DNA from 2 places in the Enterobacter sp. 3U4 genome. Region 2 is predicted to be linked to the other one. Evidence: predicted binding sites of a transcription regulator. Region 2 holds the regulator's gene; the other holds the start of a gene.
The links. Region 2 encodes LexA, which represses DNA repair genes until DNA is damaged. Its sites were predicted from a motif close to TNCTGTATGTACATACAGNA; they were not measured.
Positions count from the first base shown of each region.

Region 1 (5,889 bases), 630 kb from region 2:
CGCGGTTGAAGAACGCGATGAAGTTCTCAGCCAGATACCGTTTATCTTCTTTGTTCAGCGACCCCACAATCCCGCAGTCGATACCGATATACTTCGGATCCTCAGGATGTTCGTAGCTCACGAAGATATTGCCCGGGTGCATGTCCGCATGGAAAAAGCTGTCGCGGAACACCTGGGTAAAGAAGACCTGGACGCCACGTTCGGCCAGGAGCTTCATGTTCGTTCCTTGTTTCTCCAGGGCCACCACATCCGAAACAGGAATACCGTAGATACGCTCCATCACCATCATGTTCTGGCTGCAGTAGTCAGAATAGACTTCAGGGACATAGAGCATCGGGCTGTTTTCAAAGTTGCGACGCAGCTGAATGGCATTCGCCGATTCGCGCAGCAGGTTTAGCTCATCAATCAGCGTTTTTTCATATTCCCGCACCACTTCCAGTGGACGAAGGCGACGTCCGTCCGGCAGCAAGCGTGGCACCCAGCGCGCCAGCCGATAAATTAGCTTCATGTCCGCTTTGATGATTGGCAGGATGTCCGGACGAATGACCTTAATAACGACTTCTTTGCCGTTTTCTTTCAGACGCGCGGTGTGCACCTGTGCGATAGAGGCCGATGCCAGTGGCTTAATGTCGAAATCGTCAAACCAGGTCTCGACGGGTACATTTCCCATCGCCTCTTCGATTTGCTTTTTCGCGCGCGCGCCGTCAAACGGTGCGACACGATCCTGCAGCATCGCGAGCTCATCGGCAATCAGAGGCGGGAAGAGATCGCGGCGTGTCGACAGCATCTGTCCGAATTTAATCCAAACCGGACCGAGCTCCTGTAGCGCCAGGCGCAGACGCTCACCCAGCGGCTGACCTTTATGGCGATTAGGCATCCAGAAGAGCATCCGCCGCCAGATGCGAAGCGGCAGCGTGATACGCATTTTGGGGATAAGCTCGTCGAGCCCGTAGCTCAAAAAGGTGCGAATAATAAAATAGAGGCGCCGAATTTCACCAGGCGTCATTTGCCCTCCAGTTTTTCCAGCCGTTTGGTTAACGCATCAACCGCGCGTTCAATAGCAGCGGTCTCTTCCGCAAACCACGCAACTTCCAGTGGTCCGGGCGCCATTCGCCACTCCTCAGTCAGCACTTCCGCCGTATAGCGTTGCTGGCGTTGGAGGCTTTTACGCGCAAAGGAGGCGCCACCATGAAGGACTTTCCCGATCCCTTCGGCGGCGATGTCGCCGATAAAAGGCGCGAGCAGCTCTGCCGGATCGAACTCCGCCAGATCGGTGAGCGCAACGAAGTTCTGCACGACCTGAATGTCGCCTTCCACTTCAAGCTCACCGCTGCGGATAAGCGCCGTTAATTGCTGACGATCGCGCAGTTTTGGCAGCACGCTCATGTGCGTGATGACCGAGCAGTCGGCTTCACCTTCCCACTCCCCCAGTACGTCAAGCTGGCGTTCGCTGAATACCAGTACTAGCGGCGTCGAGAACTCTTTTAAAACAATGCGCAATACCTTCCCGTTTAGCCGCTGACGCGCAGCTTTCAGCGCCGGGGCGCGATAGAGGAAAGCGTTCAGTACATTCTCGATGCCTGCGGAGACTAAGGGTTTAAAGGGCACGGGACACCTCCACTCAGAATTTGTAACCGCGATGCAGCGCGACGACACCCGCCGTCAGGTTGAAATATTCAACATTTTCAAATTCTGCATCCTGCATCATGGCTTTTAATGTGTCCTGATCCGGGTGCATACGGATAGATTCAGCCAGATAGCGGTAGCTTTCAGCGTCGTTAGCCACCAGCTCACCGATGCGCGGCAGCACGTGGAAGGAGTAGGCGTCGTAAGCTTTGCTCAGCGGCTCAATAATCGGTTTGGAGAACTCCAGAACCAGCAGACGTCCACCCGGTTTCAGCACGCGGTACATGGAGCGCAGCGCTTTTTCTTTGTCGGTCACGTTACGCAGACCGAAGGAGATCGTGATGCAGTCAAAGGTATTGTCCGGGAACGGCAGCGCTTCGGCATTTGCCTGCACATATTCTACATTCCCCACCACGCCGATGTTACGCAGCTTTTCGCGTCCCATTTTCAGCATGGAGTCATTAATATCGGCAAGAACAACGCGGCCGGTTTCGCCCACCAGACGGGAGAATTTCGCGGTTAAATCGCCCGTACCGCCGGCTAAATCCAGCACCGTTTGTCCACGACGTACGCCACTACAGTCAATGGTGAAGCGCTTCCACAAGCGATGAATGCCGAACGACATCAGGTCATTCATCACATCGTACTTCGCCGCCACGGAATGAAATACATGGGCCACCATGTCAGCTTTCTGCGCTTTGGCGACAGTCTGAAAGCCAAAGTGCGTTGTGTCTTGTGATTCGTCAGCCATCTTAGAGCCTGCTTATCAGTAAAATGTTCGTGAAGTGTAACAGATTGGGCGCGTTTGCCCTACGTTTCAACCACCGCGAAAGAAACGCGCCGGAGTCTCGTCTGGTGATAAATCCGCCGCTAACGTGTTGTCTTCACTGTTTGTCTTTTGTTCGTCAGCACCTTCACGCAGGCGAAACTCGTCGTCCTGGGCGGTGGCCTGTTCAACCAATTCCGGATTAATCTCGCGTTTAACTTCTACTCCCAGGGTGCGGAATGATTCAGCCTGCGCCAGCAGATTGCCACGTCCCGAGGCGAGTTTTTTCATCGCCTGACGGTAGTTATCCTGCGCGCGGTCCAGGCTCTGCCCGACTGATGACATGTCGTCCACGAAAAGGCGCATTTTGTCGTACAGCTTGCTGGCACGATCGGCAATCTGCTGCGCGTTGCGGCTCTGGTGCTCATAGCGCCACAGGTTCGCAATGGTGCGTAAGGCCACCAGCAGCGTGGTGGGGCTGACCAGCATAATGTTATTTTTGAGCGCTTCGGTGATAAGCTCAGGCTGCCTGTCGAGGGCCAGCAGAAATGCGGGCTCTACCGGGATAAACATCAGGACATAGTCCAGCGAGCGCAGACCCGGCAGCTGCTGGTAGTCTTTTCTGCCGAGCAGGCGAATATGATTGCGCACGGAGGCAATGTGCTCCTGCAGCGCCGATTCGCGGGTGTAGTCATCCTCCGCGTTGAAGTAACGTTCATACGCTACCAGGGTCATCTTGGCGTCAATCACCACATCTTTACCCTGCGGCAGCCGCACAATCACATCCGGCTGCATGCGGGAGCGGGCATCATTTTCGATACTCACCTGCGTTTCGTATTCATACCCTTCCCGCAGACCAGAGGCTTCCAGTACGCGGGTCAACACTACTTCTCCCCAGTTGCCCTGGGTTTTGTTATCCCCTTTAAGCGCGCGGGTCAGGTTGACCGCTTCCTGCGCCATCTGGGCATTTAGCTGCTGAAGATTGCGAATCTCATGCGCCAGGGTATGCCGCTCACGGGCTTCCTGACCAAAACTGTCCTGCACCTGACGACGAAAACCGTCCAGCTGCTCGCGCAGCGGCGTTAGCAGGCTGTTCAGGCTCTGGCGGTTTTGTTCGTCAACGCGTCGGTTGCTGTGCTCAAAAATGCGGTTCGCGAGGTTTTCAAACTGTTCACTGAGGCGCTGCTCGCTGTTGATCATCTGGCGGATTTTATCTTCCGCATGCAGCTGAGTGGATTCCAGGCGGGTGGTCACTTCACGGAGATCGGCTTCCAGCGACGTATTGATATCACGCAGGTTGCGCATCTCGTTGTTGAGCAGTTCACACTCGTCACGCCAGTGTTCACTCAGTGCAAGCTGCTGCCTGGCCGCGCTTAAATCGGCGACGATCTCTTCGCGTTCAGCCAGCTGATCGGCCTTCTGCTGCGCATGCTGATAGCTGGACATCAGCCAGCCTATCGCCACGCCCGCCAGCGCAATCACCGCATAAATCAGGATTGAGATATCCACAATGCCCCCTGCATCAACGTATTACCCGCACAAAATAGAATTGTGCTGTATAAACGTCCAGTTTGAAAGGGTTTTCCTGCGAGGCGCTACGCAAAATATAAAGGCCGAACGTGTCGGCCTTTGATTTAGAAAGGAGAGGACTAGATCAGGCGACGCGCGGCTTCAACCACGATTTTCACCGCATGGCTTTCGGTCTGCTTCATGGTTTCAGCGTTCGGGATCTCCTGCTGGGTACGGTTGACGATTACGCCCGCCACCATACCGGCACGCAGACCCTGGCTTGCGCACATGGTCAGCAGCGTGGCGGATTCCATCTCATAGTTCATTACGCCCATCGACTGCCACTCTTCCATTGAGCCTTTGAAGCGGCTAACTACGCGGCCAGAGAAGGTGTCGTAACGCTCCTGGCCCGGGTAGAAGGTATCGGAAGAGGCGGTTACGCCCACGTGAGTGGTCGCGCCCACGGATTTAGCGGCTTCAACCAGCGCGGTGGTGCATTCGAAATCAGCCACTGCCGGGAATTCCATCGGTGCAAAGTGCAGGCTTGCACCGTCCAGACGTACAGATGCGGTCGTAACCAGCACGTCGCCGACGTTAATGTGCGGCTGGATAGCGCCAGTGGTGCCGATACGCAGGAAAGTACGGATGCCCAGCTGTGCCAGCTCTTCAACAGCAATTGATGTAGACGGACCACCGATACCGGTAGAGCACACGATCACCGCTTTGCCATCCAGCTCAGCGCGCCAGGTGGTGAACTCACGATGGGCAGCCAGCTTGACCGGCTTATCCATCAGCGCGGCGATCTTTTCCACACGCTCAGGATCGCCAGGGACGATAGCGAGCGTAGCCCCTTGTAAATCGTTTTTAGTGAGGCCGAGATGAAAAACATCAGACTTAGACATAGGTGACTCCTCTGTGGGTCGGTTAGTCAGAAGAAGTAAAACGGTACTTTACAGAAGCAGTAAGCATAATTTCGTGACGCATCTCACCATGAATGAAAATGATTGCATTGATTTTCCATCAAAAAGTGATTTACATCACATTAACAAGTTATATCGTCAGGTGCTGCACAAAAGATAGACCGTTTAAGGCACTGTGAGTTGTTAACCTGGTGTCTATATTTACCTTTGCGCTAACTGATTGGTACGGAGAATGCCATGACTGAAAAAACCGGTTTTGCACCTGCTGCGGCCCCACATGCTTCAACCATCGTGTCGACGCCAGAAGCGGCAATTACCGCGGGCGAGACCTCCATTCCCTCGCAGGGGGAGAATATGCCTGCTTATCACGCCCGGCCAAAATCGGCAGACGGCCCGCTGCCCATCGTGATTGTGATTCAGGAGATATTTGGTGTTCACGAACACATTCGCGACCTCTGCCGCCGGCTGGCGCTGGAAGGGTATCTGGCCGTTGCGCCAGAGCTCTACTTCCGTCAGGGCGATCCGAACGACTACAGCGATATTCCCACCTTGCTCAGCAACCTGGTCAGCAAAGTCCCGGACGCGCAGGTGCTGGCCGATCTCGACCACGTCGCGAGCTGGGCGGCGCGCAACGGCGGGGATCCGCATCGTCTGCTGGTCACCGGTTTCTGCTGGGGCGGACGCATTAGCTGGCTGTATGCGGCGCATAACCCGCAGCTCAAAGCCGCTGTCGCCTGGTACGGAAAACTGGTAGGTGAAAAAACGCTGAATTCACCGAAACATCCGGTTGATATCGCCACCGAGTTGAATGCCCCCGTGTTAGGGCTTTACGGCGGTCAGGACACCGGTATTTCGCTGGATTCGGTAGAGACCATGCGCCATGCGCTCCGTGCGGCAAATGCGAAGGCGGAGATTGTGGTCTACCCGGATGCCGGGCATGCGTTTAACGCCGATTATCGTCCGAGCTATCACGCGGAATCGGCCAAAGACGGCTGGCAGAGGATGCTGGGGTGGTTTAGCCAGTACGGCAGTAAGAAAGCGTAATAACAAAAAAGCCCGGTGGCGGCT
Region 1 is NZ_CP136665.1:4,351,509-4,357,397, reverse strand. Features, by position in the region: gene ubiB (ubiquinone biosynthesis regulatory protein kinase UbiB) at 1-1,006, opposite strand, end outside; gene ubiJ (ubiquinone biosynthesis protein UbiJ) at 1,003-1,608, opposite strand; gene ubiE (bifunctional demethylmenaquinone methyltransferase/2-methoxy-6-polyprenyl-1,4-benzoquinol methylase UbiE) at 1,622-2,377, opposite strand; gene rmuC (DNA recombination protein RmuC) at 2,444-3,901, opposite strand; gene udp (uridine phosphorylase) at 4,042-4,803, opposite strand; gene RVY89_RS20690 (dienelactone hydrolase family protein) at 5,059-5,865, shown strand.
Region 1: the regulator LexA is predicted to act here: its motif matches at 3,945-3,964, upstream of rmuC (DNA recombination protein RmuC).

Region 2 (5,889 bases):
GAGTAGAGCTTGTTGCCCTTGAAGGTACGACGAATAAAGAAGGCGCCCAGGCGGCGGAAAATCGGACCTGCTGGCCAGAAATTCAGGTTGATACCGGCAGCAATGTGCGGCGGTACCAGCCCCTGGTGATAGAGCACGTAGGAAAGGAGCAGGTAGTCCATGTGGCTGCGGTGGCAGGGAACATAGACAATCTCATGGCCATCATGCGCCAGTTGGCGTACACGCTCGGCGTTATGAACGTTGATGCCCTGATACAGGCGGTTCCAGGTAAAACCGAGAATGCGATCGGACAGGCGAATCATCTCGTAGGAGAAGTTCGCTGCAATCTCTTCCATCAGCGCAATGGCGTTCTGCTGGGCTTTCTCATGCGAAATTTTCTTGCTGCGCGCTTCGTCTTCAACGGCGCGGGCAATCGCTTTGGATGCCAACAGCTTGTTGAACAGATCCTGACGCGCCGGGAGACGCGGCCCTACGGCAGCCAGGCGCTGACGGGCGAAGTGCATACGCGCCACGCGCGCCAGTTTTTGCGCGATGATCTTGTCCGTGCCGTGCTCGTCCGCCATTCGACGCAGCGAAACGGAAGGGGAGAAACGCACGAAGCTGTCGCGTCCCAGCCAGGAGACCGCGAAGAACTTCTGGATGCCGTTAAGCATGCGCAGCGGCGGATTCTCTTCACCTTTTTCACGGCCCGGACGACGACCAAACATCACCGATACCGGCACCATCTGCACATCCAGATCGGGATTGCTGCGGTGCAGGTCGAGATAGTCGTGGAACAGCTTGATGGACTCTTCTTTTGGCGTGTAATAGGTAAACACGCGAGGTCCACCGTGAATGAACACGTAGCGCGGCAGCAATGTACCGTCAACTTCCAGCGGTTCAAGCGGGTCAGGTAAATCATGCGCCAGACACTGGGCGCGAAGCGTCAGTAAGTCAGCCTTCGAGTTATAAGGCAAAACGTACATAATGGGACGTGACGTATCGAGCCCCAATTCCAGCGCGGGTTCTGCTGGGATAGACTTGCTTTTTACCAGGATGCTTAATGGTAAATTAAGTAATTTGTAGTAAATTCGTGGCCAGCCGGACATAAACGATGTAAAGCCTCTGGTTAATAATGCAATTGCGGCGCAAGGATAACAGAAAGCGCGCAAAATTTCTGTTGTTACCCGTCATACTTCAGGCTGTAGCGAAACGCGCTACAGTTCCTGTTACTGACGCTTTTTTTCATAAAAGGTTCTTTTAATGGCCAATAATACCACTGGGTTAACGCGTATCATCAAAGCCGCCGGTTATTCATGGAAAGGTTTCCGTGCCGCGTGGATCAACGAAGCCGCCTTTCGCCAGGAGGGCGTCGCCGCTATCATCGCGGTGATCGTCGCCTGTTTCCTTGATGTTGATGCTATTACCCGCGTACTTCTTATCGGTTCCGTGCTTCTGGTGATGATAGTGGAAATTCTTAATAGCGCTATTGAAGCCGTTGTTGATCGCATTGGTTCCGATTTCCACGAGCTTTCTGGCCGCGCAAAAGACATGGGCTCTGCTGCCGTGTTGCTGGCGATTATCACTGCCGTTATCACCTGGGTCACGCTGCTTTGGTCACATTTCCGATGAGCCTCGAGGAATAATTAAGTCCCTGGTTTTTTGTGCAGTTTTTGGTTCCAAAATCGCCTTTGACTGTATATACTCACAGCATAACTGTATATACACCCAGGGGGCGGAATGAAAGCGTTAACGACCAGGCAACAAGAGGTGTTTGATCTCATCCGGGATCATATCGGCCAGACGGGTATGCCACCCACGCGTGCGGAAATCGCGCAGCGTCTGGGCTTCCGTTCTCCGAATGCTGCTGAAGAACACCTGAAAGCGCTGGCGCGTAAAGGCGTGATTGAGATTGTTTCAGGTGCGTCACGCGGCATCCGCCTGCTGGTGGAAGAAGAGACGGGCATTCCGCTGATAGGCCGTGTTGCTGCTGGTGAGCCTTTACTGGCTCAGCAGCACATTGAAGGCCATTACCAGGTCGATCCTGGCATGTTCAAACCGAGCGCTGATTTCCTGCTGCGCGTTAGCGGTATGTCGATGAAAGACATCGGCATTCTTGACGGCGATCTGCTTGCGGTGCACAAAACGCAGGATGTGCGAAACGGCCAGGTGGTTGTGGCGCGCATTGATGACGAAGTGACGGTTAAGCGTCTGAAAAAACAGGGTAACAGCGTACAGTTGCTGCCTGAAAACAGCGAGTTTTCACCCATTGTGGTCGATCTCCGCGAACAGAACTTCTCTATCGAAGGACTGGCGGTTGGGGTGATCCGCAACGGTGAATGGCTGTAACCTCTTCCCGACAGGCTATGGCACCGCTGTAGCCTGATTCATTCCCCACTCCCGGTATTTTTTCATGTCACTGCTGACGGCATCCGATAAGGCATTGTGGCGTCTTGCTCTGCCGATGATCTTCTCCAATATTACGGTTCCCTTGCTGGGTCTGGTCGATACTGCCGTTATTGGTCATCTTGATTCGCCTGTTTATCTTGGCGGCGTGGCGATTGGCGCGACGGCAACCAGCTTCCTGTTTATGCTGCTGCTCTTTTTGCGCATGAGCACCACCGGGCTCACGGCACAGGCTTATGGTGCAAAAGATCCGCTGCGTCTGGCGCGCGCGCTGGTGCAGCCGCTGATCCTCGCGCTTGGCGCGGGGGCGTTAATCGTTTTATTACGTACTCCCCTGATCGACCTTGCGCTCCATGTTGTTGGCGGCAGCGAGGCGGTATTAGAGCAGGCGCGACGTTTCCTTGAAATCCGCTGGCTCAGCGCACCCGCCTCGCTGGCTAACCTGGTTCTGCTCGGGTGGCTACTGGGCGTGCAGTACGCCCGTGCACCAGTGATTTTGCTGGTGGTAGGCAACCTTCTCAACATTGTGCTGGATGTCTGGCTGGTAATGGGCCTGCATATGAACGTGCAGGGCGCGGCGCTGGCGACGGCAATTGCCGAATACGGAACCTTTATCATTGGTCTGTGGATGGTCTGGCGCGTGCTGGCGATGCGCGGGATCTCCCTTGCGCAGCTCAAAACCGCATGGCGCGGCAATATCCGTAAGCTGCTGGCCCTCAATCGTGACATCATGCTGCGCTCGCTGCTGCTTCAGCTCTGCTTCGGCGCGCTGACGGTTTTCGGGGCTCGGCTGGGGCCAGAAATCGTTGCGGTCAATGCAGTATTGATGACGCTTCTGACCTTTACCGCCTACGCGCTGGACGGTTTTGCCTATGCGGTTGAAGCGCATTCCGGACAGGCGTACGGCGCGCGCGAAAGCGGGCAGCTTCGGGACGTCTGGCGGGCAGCCTGCCGTCAGTCTGGGCTGGTGGCGCTGGCGTTCGGCCTGGTTTACGCCTGCTTTGGTGAGCAGATCGTTGCATTGCTTACGTCTCTTCCTGCGCTGCGCGAGCTGGCGAGCCACTATCTCATCTGGCAAGTCGTCTTACCGGTGGTCGGCGTCTGGTGTTATCTGCTGGACGGCATGTTTATTGGTGCGACGCGCGGGGCTGAAATGCGCAACAGCATGGCGGTCGCAGCGGCAGGGTTTGGCCTGACGCTGCTAACGCTTCCCTGGCTGGGTAATCACGGCTTGTGGCTGGCCCTGGCCGTTTTCCTCTCGCTGCGAGGGATATCGCTGGCTTTTATCTGGCACCGCCACTGGCAAAACGATACCTGGTTCTCTTCACGTCACGATATATCGTGACGGTTAAAGATTCCGAATATGAAATCAACTGCCGAATCCTTAACTACAATAATTATCACGTCCAGCAGAAAAGAACGTAACGGACGTTACGACCCGACGCTTAACTAAGAGGACACGATGATGAATAAAGATGAAATCGGCGGCAACTGGAAGCAGTTCAAAGGTAAAGCGAAAGAAAAGTGGGGTAAGCTGACCGATGACGATATGACCGTCATTGAAGGTAAACGCGATCAGCTTGTCGGTAAAATTCAGGAACGTTACGGCTACGCGAAAGATCAGGCGGAAAACGAAGTCAAAGACTGGGAAACCCGTAACGACTACCGCTGGTAACGCTGAATAACCCACAGGGCGGCTCAAGGCCGCCTTTTCTTTTGCCGTTAACGCGGCTTTTTCTTCACCAGAATAGAGTGGTCGTGCTGACAGGCGTCCTGATGACGGCAGGCTTCCACTTCCACGCACGCGGAACAGAGCCCGTGCGCCTCAATCACGTTATGACGCAGGGCAAAACCCATTTTCGCCGCCAGCGTATGCATAATATCTTCCACGCCTTCCGCTGCCTCTTCTTTCACCACGCCGCAACGGTCACAGATAAACATCGCCGACGTGTGGGTGGGCTGATCGAACAGATGGCACAACACATAGCTGTTTGTGGACTCAACTTTATGCACGAATCCTTGTTCCAGCAGGAAATCCAGTGCGCGATAGACGGTCGGTGGTTTCGCCTGCGGCTCGCTTTCGCGGAGCAGGTCGAGCAGATCGTAGGCGCTGATAGCACCCTGCTGCAGGCTCATCAAACGTAAGACTTCAAGGCGCTGCGGAGTCAGGCGCACATTGCGTTGCGCACACAGCTTTTCGGCCTGCGCTAACAGCTCTTTTGTGGACTTATCCATTTAGCACCCCGGATGTTATAGGACGGAAAACCCCCACTTTATCATGTTCTGCTAAAAACGCCGAGATCCGCCAGTCTGTGCTATACCTGACCCATTGCAAACCGGGAAATAAACAATGAAAAAACCTGACTGTATTCGGCACTGGCGCGACGTGGAAGGCGCGGATGATTCGACCTATCCAGATAGCGATGAGCTTTTTTCTATCGGCGCCCCGTTGGCTCGCAAGCTTGGGCTCGGGCGCATTGGTATCCATCATGAGCGTTTACCGCCCGGGCGCAGGACGTCCTACCCGCATGCGGAAAGCGATGAAGAAGAGTTCATTTATGTGCTCGAAGGTTATCCAGAGGCGTGGATTAATGGCTATTTATGGAAGCTTGAACCGGGCGACAGCGTGGGGTTTCCTGCCGGAACCGGGATCTGCCACACCTTTATCAACAACACGGAGGAAGAGGTGCGGTTGCTGGTCGTAGGCGAGGCCAACAAGAAGCACAATCGCATCTACTACCCCCTCAACCCGGTGTATGCCGCCACGCGGGAAGATCGCTGGGTAGACCATCCCCCACAGTTTTTTGGGCCGCATGATGGAAAACCTGGGAAAAAATAATTTCCTCTTCTATAAATATTGAGGGCCGTCACAAAATATAACAGGCCGTAAGGGAGTTTTACTTAGGGATAGAAATAGCGGGTCTTTTACTACTTATTCACAGCAATAGTTCGTTCCTGTTTGGGTGATAACAGACAGGGGTTATTTCATAACAGACTATAACGGGCATACTGTGAAAAAAAATTTTAAATTTTCGGTGGTGAGTATCGCTGTTTCCTTGTTTATGGCAAATCAGGCGGGAGCAGCCAATACCTGGACAGAAGCGCGCGGTGACGCAATGGGGGGAACAGGCGTTGCGGCAGGGAGCTATGGCAGTGCAGTATTGATAAACCCGGCGCTGTTGGCAAAGGCAAAGCCGGATGATGATGTAACCGTTATTCTGCCGTCAATTGGCGCTCAGATTTCGGATAAGGACAATCTGCGCGATAAGATTGATGATATCAGCGACGACGTCAGTAAATATCGCAGCACGCTGGATAATATCAATTTTTTCGATCTCCTGAACCCCGCAAGTCAGACCTCCCGGAACGTCTCAGCTGCCGCTGGCGATCTTGCTAATCAACTGGATTCTCTGAAAGGGAAAACCGGCAGCGGTAAAGCTGGGGCCGGGATCGCTGTCAGCATTCCTAATGACGTGTTATCCGTAGCATTCGTCGCAAAAGCGA
Region 2 is NZ_CP136665.1:3,722,828-3,728,716, reverse strand. Features, by position in the region: gene plsB (glycerol-3-phosphate 1-O-acyltransferase PlsB) at 1-1,088, opposite strand, end outside; gene RVY89_RS17790 (diacylglycerol kinase) at 1,243-1,611, shown strand; gene lexA (transcriptional repressor LexA) at 1,720-2,328, shown strand; gene dinF (MATE family efflux transporter DinF) at 2,393-3,730, shown strand; gene RVY89_RS17775 (CsbD family protein) at 3,851-4,060, shown strand; gene zur (zinc uptake transcriptional repressor Zur) at 4,108-4,620, opposite strand; gene RVY89_RS17765 (cupin domain-containing protein) at 4,736-5,224, shown strand; gene RVY89_RS17760 (conjugal transfer protein TraF) at 5,397-5,889, shown strand, end outside.